DNA from 2 places in the Streptomyces sp. NPDC057623 genome. Region 2 is predicted to be linked to the other one. Evidence: riboswitches for the same ligand, from Rfam matches in the RefSeq annotation. Region 2 holds a riboswitch; the other holds the start of a gene.

Region 1 (3,403 bases), on a different contig from region 2:
TCTCGGAGGCGATCATCTCCAGGGTGGACTGCTGGCGCTCCAGCTCGGCGTCGAGCGCGGCGGCGATCGCCGGGTCCAGCTGGTGCAGGGGGGTGTTCAGAAGCGACTTGTCAGAGATGGGGGCAGACATAGGGGCTACGACTCCTCAGCCGGCGGTGTGGGCGACGTACTCGTCGGCGGAGAGCAGGTCGGCGGGCTCCTCCGTGACGCGTACCTTGAACAGCCAGCCGCCCTCGAAGGGGGCGGAGTTCACCAGCGCCGGGTCGTTCACCACGTCCTCGTTGATCTCGGTGATCTCGCCGGTGACCGGGGAGTACAGGTCGGAAACCGACTTGGTCGACTCCAGTTCACCGCAGGTGTCACCCGCGGTCACGGTCGAGCCGACCTCGGGGAGCTGGGCGTAGACGACATCGCCGAGCGCGTTGGCCGCGAACTCGGTGATGCCGACCGTCGAGACGCCGTCCTCGGCGGTCGACAGCCACTCGTGCTCCTTGCTGTAGCGCAGCTGCTGGGGGTTGCTCATGACCTGAATTCTCCTGTACGCGCGGGAGTGGTGATGAATGGGGGACTGCTGGAGACGTGTGTGAGCAGCGCAGATGTGCGCAGGGTCACGCACGGGCCGCTGTGAGTCGCTCTTTGTGGGCCACATTCCGGGCCCGACTTCTGGGCCAGTCTCTCCGTACGGCGTTACTTCTGCCGCTTGTAGAACGGCAGCGCCACGACCTCGTACGGCTCGTGGCTGCCGCGGATGTCCACGCCGACCCCGGCCGTGCCCGGCGCCGAGTGCGCCGCGTCGACGTAGGCGATGGCGATCGGCTTGCCCAGGGTGGGGGAGGGCGCGCCGGAGGTGACCTCGCCGATGACCTCGCCGCCGGCGACGACCGGGTACCCGGCGCGCGGGACGCGACGCCCCTCGGCGACCAGGCCGACGAGGACGCGCGGCGGGTTCTCGGAGGCGCGGGCGGCTGCCGCGGCGAGCGCCTCGCGCCCGACGAAGTCGCCCTCCTTCTCGAACTTCACCACCCGGCCGAGCCCGGCGTCGAAGGGGGTGAGGGAGGTCGACAGCTCGTTGCCGTACAGCGGCATGCCCGCTTCCAGCCGCAGCGTGTCCCGGCAGGACAGACCGCAGGCCACCAGGCCGACGCCCTCGCCCGCCTTGGTCAGCGCCTGCCACACCTCGACGGCGTGTTCCGGCCGCACGAACAGCTCGAAGCCGTCCTCACCGGTGTAGCCGGTGCGCGCGATGAGGGCGGGGACGCCGGCGACGGTGCCGGGCAGGCCGGCGTAGTACTTCAGGCCGTCGAGGTCGGCGTCGGTCAGCGACTTCAGGATGCCCGGGGACTCGGGGCCCTGGACGGCGATCAGCGCGTACGCGTCGCGGTCGTCGCGGACCTCGGCCTCGAAGCCGGCCACGCGCTCGGTCAGCGCGTCCAGCACGACCTGGGCGTTGGAGGCGTTGGCGACGACCATGTAGTGAGAAGACCCGGCCTCGGCCTCGGCGAGCCGGTAGACGATCAGGTCGTCGAGGATGCCGCCGTCGGCCTGGCAGATCATGGTGTAGCGGGCGCGGCCGACGCCGACCGAGGCGATGTCGCCGACCAGGGCGTGGTTGAGGAAGGCGGCCGCCGCGGGGCCGGTGACGGTGATCTCGCCCATGTGGGAGAGGTCGAACAGGCCGGCCTTGGTACGGACGGCGTTGTGCTCGTCGCGTTCGGAGCCGTACCGCAGGGGCATGTCCCAGCCGGCGAAGTCGGTCATCGTCGCGCCGAGGGCGCGATGCAGGGCATCGAGCGCGGTGTGACGGAGTTCTTCTGTACTGCTCATCGGACGGATGTCTCCCAAGGCATGACACGGGCGAGGTCGTTCCTCCCCATCTGTCATCGGAACCTGAGAGGTTCGCCGGGACCGCCACAGGGACGATCAACGGCTTGCACCTTGGGTGGGGCCACGCGTCCCGGGTAGAGACGGAGCGGCCCGCTTTTCAGATGTGCCTCGCCCGCGCGGTAACGGGGCCTGAGAGATTCAAGGGAGGGACTTGCTCCTTCGGCGCCCCAGCGATGGACTGCTGGGGACTCTCCCGCGCGGATTCAAACGGCCGGTATGCAGTTGGCGCGCACATCATTGCATGCCACGCTCGTCAACGGCAGGCCGCGTCTGTAACCGGCTTGTGGCAGGAAGTGAACGAAAATGCGAGAGATCATCCATTACCTTCTCTTTACGCTCAGTGGGGATGGGGAATCCTGACCCCGGAGGAGGACGATGACGGTGAACCGCACTACGGCGTACGCCACGACCTCGGGCATGGCGCTGCCCAAGCAGCCCGCGGCCCCGGCGGCCGAAGCCCGCGGCACGTGCCTCGCACCCGTGGTCCGTGATCTGCGCGAGCGCTCCGGCCACAGTCCGCGCGCGCTGCTCTTCGGCCCTCAGGACCTCGTCGTGATCACGGGCCTGCCCGGCAGCGGCAAGTCCACGCTGATGAAGCGCACGGTCAAGGGCACCCGCGTCGACTCCCAGGACACCCGGGACCGCTGGGACGCCCGCATGCCCCGCTTCCTCCCCTACGCCGTCTACCGCCCCCTGGTCCGCCTCGCGCACTACGCCGGACTGCGCCGCGCGGTCCGCTCCGGCGAGGGCGTCGTCGTACACGACTGCGGTACCCAGGCCTGGGTGCGCGGCTGGCTGTCCCGCGCGGCCCGTCGCCGCGGCGGCAGCCTGCACCTGCTGCTGCTCGACGTCGCCCCGGACACCGCCCTGGAGGGCCAGCGCGAGCGCGGCCGGGGCGTCTCGCGCTACGCCTTCCTGCGCCACCGCAGGGCGGCCGCCCACCTGCTGACCTCGGCGGAGAAGGGCAACCTGCCCCAGGGCTGCGGCTCGGCGGTACTGATCGACCGGGAGGCGGCGGACGCCCTGCGCCGGATCGGTTTCGCGGGCTGAGCCGCCGTAGACCTGTACGGGGTGGTCACCCGCTAGCCTTTTGAGCCACAGCAGCGGTTCATAGCAGGCGGTTGACAGCAGATGGACTTCCCGGCGGAACTTCCCGCGGACTTCCCGGCACAGGCGCACCCCCATCCGCACGGCGGTTGGCCCGGCAACGAGCTGGAGGAGGTGCTCTCGGCCTCCCTCGGCCTGCCCTCGGCCGGCGGCCGGATCATCGAGGTGCTGGGCCGCAGCTTCGTCTGGGTGCCCCTGCCCGGCGGTGGCGGGCCGGACAGCGGTCCGCTGGACCTGCCGACGGTGGAGATCGAGGGCCAGGCCTACGTCCCGGTCTTCAGCTCCGAGGAACAGTTCCGCCAGGTCGTGGGCTCCCACCTGTCGTACACCATCGCCCCCGCCGTGGAGTTCGCCCGCGGTCTGCCCCCGCACGTGGGTATCGCCGTGAACCCCGACGGCGTGGTCGGAGTGC
Region 2 (3,403 bases):
ACCCGGACCGCCACCACCATGCGGAATGCAGAAGGTCTTGTGCAGATTCAGATGCGAGACGTCACCACCGAAGTGCCCCGGTTTGGCAAGCCCCACCAGAGCGTTGAGGTTCGCACCATCCACATACACCTGCCCACCGGCCTCGTGCACCTGCGCACAGATGTCGGCCACGTGCTCCTCGAACACCCCGTGCGTCGACGGGTAGGTGATCATCAGCACCGACAGCTCGTCCCGGTGCTTCTCGATCTTCGCCCGCAGGTCCTCGACGTCGATCTCACCGTCCTCGGCGGTCTTCACGACGACGACCTTCATGCCGGCCATGACGGCGCTGGCGGCATTGGTCCCATGAGCGGACGACGGAATCAGACACACGGTCCGCTGCTCGTCCCCGTTGGCCCGGTGGTACCCGCGTACGGCGAGCAGACCGGCCAGCTCCCCCTGAGATCCGGCGTTGGGCTGCAACGATACCTTGTCGTAGCCGGTGACCTCGGCGAGACGTTCCTCCAGCTCGCGGATGAGCGTCAGATAGCCCTGCGCCTGCTCGGCGGGCGCGAAGGGGTGCAGCTGCCCGAACTCCGGCCAGGTGACCGGCTCCATCTCGGTCGTCGCGTTCAGCTTCATCGTGCAGGACCCCAGCGGGATCATGCCCCGGTCCAGCGCGTAGTCGCGGTCGGCGAGCCTGCGCAGGTAGCGCAGCATGGAGGTCTCGGAACGGTACTGGTGGAAGACCGGGTGCGTGAGGTACTCGTCGCCGCGCAGCAGCCCGCCCGCGAGGACGTCCTCGGTCCCCGCGTCCAGCGCCTCGATGTCCCCCTCGACCCCGAACGCCGTCCATACGGCGCCCAGCTGGGCCCGGGTCGTGGTCTCGTCGCAGGCGACGGACACGTGGTCGGCGTCGACGAGGTGCAGGTTGACGCCGTTCTCCCGAGCGGCGGCGACGACCTCGGCGGCCTTCGCGGGCACCCGTACGGTCACGGTGTCGAAGTAGGAGCCGTGCACGACCTCGACGCCACCGGCAGCGAGCCCCGCGGCCAGGACGGCGGCGTACCGATGAGTGCGCCGGGCGATCCCGCGCAGCCCCTCGGGCCCGTGGTACACGGCGTACATCCCGGCCATGACGGCGAGCAGCACCTGAGCGGTACAGATGTTGCTGGTCGCCTTCTCCCGCCGGATGTGCTGCTCACGCGTCTGCAGGGCCAGCCGATAGGCCTTGTTCCCGTCGGCATCCACGGACACACCCACGAGCCGCCCCGGCAGGCTGCGCGCGAACTTCTCGTGTACGGCCATGTAGCCGGCGTGCGGACCGCCGAAGCCCATCGGGACACCGAACCGCTGCGTCGTCCCGACCGCGATGTCCGACCCCAGCTCACCGGGCGACTTCAGCAGCGTGAGCGCGAGCAGATCGGCGGCGACGGTGACGAGGGCGCCGAGCTCATGGGCCTGCTCGATGACGGGCCTGATATCGCGTACGACGCCCGAGGCGCCCGGGTACTGAAGGAGCACACCGTTGATCTCACGCGAGGCGAGCTCGGCCGGGATGCCGTCGCCGAGGTCGGCGACGACCACCTCGACCCCCGTGGGCTCGGCACGGGTCTCGATCACGGCGATGGTCTGCGGCAGCACATCCGCGTCGACCAGGAACAGCCCCTTCTTGTTCTTGCCCATGCGCCGGGACAGGGACATGGCCTCGGCCGCCGCCGTCCCCTCGTCGAGCAGCGAGGCGCCGGAGGTCGGCAGCCCGGTGAGGTCGGCGACCATGGTCTGGAAGTTGAGAAGCGCCTCGAGCCGCCCCTGCGAGATCTCGGGCTGGTACGGCGTATAGGCCGTGTACCAGGCGGGATTCTCCATCACGTTCCGCAGGATGACCGGCGGCGTGAAGGTCCCGTAGTACCCGAGCCCCACCATGGAATCGAGCACCTGATTGCGATCGGCGAGCGACCGCAGCTCGGCGAGCACCTCGGCCTCGGTACGTGCTCCCGGCAGATCGAGGGAGTCGGCGTTCTTGATCACATCCGGCACCGCGGCGGCGGTGAGCTCGTCGAGCGAGCCGTACCCGACATGCGCGAGCATCTTGGCCCGAGCCTCATGATCAGGACCAATATGACGCTGCTCGAAAGGGATCCCCTGTTCGAGCTCGGAGAGCGGAATGCGATGGGCGGTCATTGCGGAGGCCTCCTGGTCTGACACGACCTTCGAGGGGCACCACGGCGCGGGTACCCGGACGGCCTCCCCCTCTGTCATCTCAACCTGAGAGCTTCACCGGGGCACCACAGGGCTCCCGGCTTTCACCGTCGGTGAGAGCGGAAGCCGTCGACACCCGCCCTGCTTTCCAGAGTGACCTCGTCCGTGCGGTACGTGTGCCTGAGAGATTCCGGGGAGGATTTGCTCCTTCGGCGCCTCCGGATGGTGTCCGGAGGACTCTCCCGCACGGGGTCAGCAGCCGCTAGCCAGCCTACCAGCGGGGCCAACGCACGGACCTTCGAGTGGCCGCGCTCACCAATGTGCCTTTTCGTAGTGCTTACGGATGAGTTGCGACCAGTGGAGGGCCCGTGCAGACCGACATCGATCCGCGCAATCTGATCGGCCGCAAGGCCTTCGACCGCACCGGCACCAAGATCGGCACCATCGACGAGGTCTACCTCGACGACGCGACCGGAGTGCCGGAGTGGGCGGCGATACGCACCGGTCTCTTCTCCCGGGACGCATTCGTTCCCCTGGAGCCCAGCGACCTGGTCGAGGGCAGTCTCCACGTCCCCTTCGACCGCGCCCTGATCAAGGACGCCCCCGACTTCGGCGTCGGCCGCCACCTCTCCCCCGAACAGGAACTCCAGCTCTACCACCACTACGGCCTCGACGTAGCCCCTCCCTCCCCACCCCCGGACCGCGACTTCGGCAACCTGGCAGGCACGGAAACCCCGGAGGACAACGGCCCGAGAACGCCCCACCCACACCCCTGATCACACCCCACACCGAACCACCCGACAGAACGCCCCACCCCTGCATGCCGCCCCGCCGCAGCACGCACACCACCTCAGGCCCCGACTCCCCGACCGCATCGAGCCACGCACACCACCCTCAGCACGGGCGGGCCACACCACCAGCACAACCGCCGACGCCACCTGAGGACGACCCATCTCCCGTCCGCACAACCCAGGACGCCTCCCCAGGGTCAGGCCCCCAACCCGGGAGCGGCCGGAGGCACCACAGCGGCATGGGCCGCCCGACCGGCACGCTGCGGACGACACGTCAGGGCAAGCCTCTTCCCTCCCGGCCCCACACCGCACAAGCCATGCCTCGCACGCCCACCCCCACCCGCTGCCCCTACCCAGGCCCAGGCCCCACCGGAATGTCCCCCACTCCCCCGTCACCCGCCTCCGCCAGTCCAGCCTCCCCCGCCCCTTGG

What was found. Region 2 has a riboswitch for glycine ahead of gcvP (aminomethyl-transferring glycine dehydrogenase). Riboswitches for the same ligand answer to the same signal wherever they lie in the genome.
Region 1: it holds a riboswitch for glycine, as region 2 does, so the genes downstream of both, gcvT (glycine cleavage system aminomethyltransferase GcvT) here and gcvP (aminomethyl-transferring glycine dehydrogenase) in region 2, are expected to answer to the same signal.

The regions. Positions count from the first base shown of each region.
Region 1 is NZ_JBHVGZ010000014.1:15-3,417, forward strand. Features, by position in the region: partial or broken gene ACFU95_RS16895 (serine hydroxymethyltransferase) at 1-130, opposite strand, end outside; gene gcvH (glycine cleavage system protein GcvH) at 146-523, opposite strand; gene gcvT (glycine cleavage system aminomethyltransferase GcvT) at 688-1,824, opposite strand; glycine riboswitch at 1,992-2,090, opposite strand; gene ACFU95_RS16910 (AAA family ATPase) at 2,260-2,934, shown strand; gene ACFU95_RS16915 (enhanced serine sensitivity protein SseB) at 3,016-3,403, shown strand, end outside.
Region 2 is NZ_JBHVGZ010000114.1:10,258-13,660, reverse strand. Features, by position in the region: gene gcvP (aminomethyl-transferring glycine dehydrogenase) at 1-2,163, opposite strand, end outside; glycine riboswitch at 2,340-2,436, opposite strand; gene ACFU95_RS48385 (PRC-barrel domain-containing protein) at 2,550-2,957, shown strand; gene ACFU95_RS48380 (DNA polymerase IV) at 3,322-3,403, opposite strand, start outside.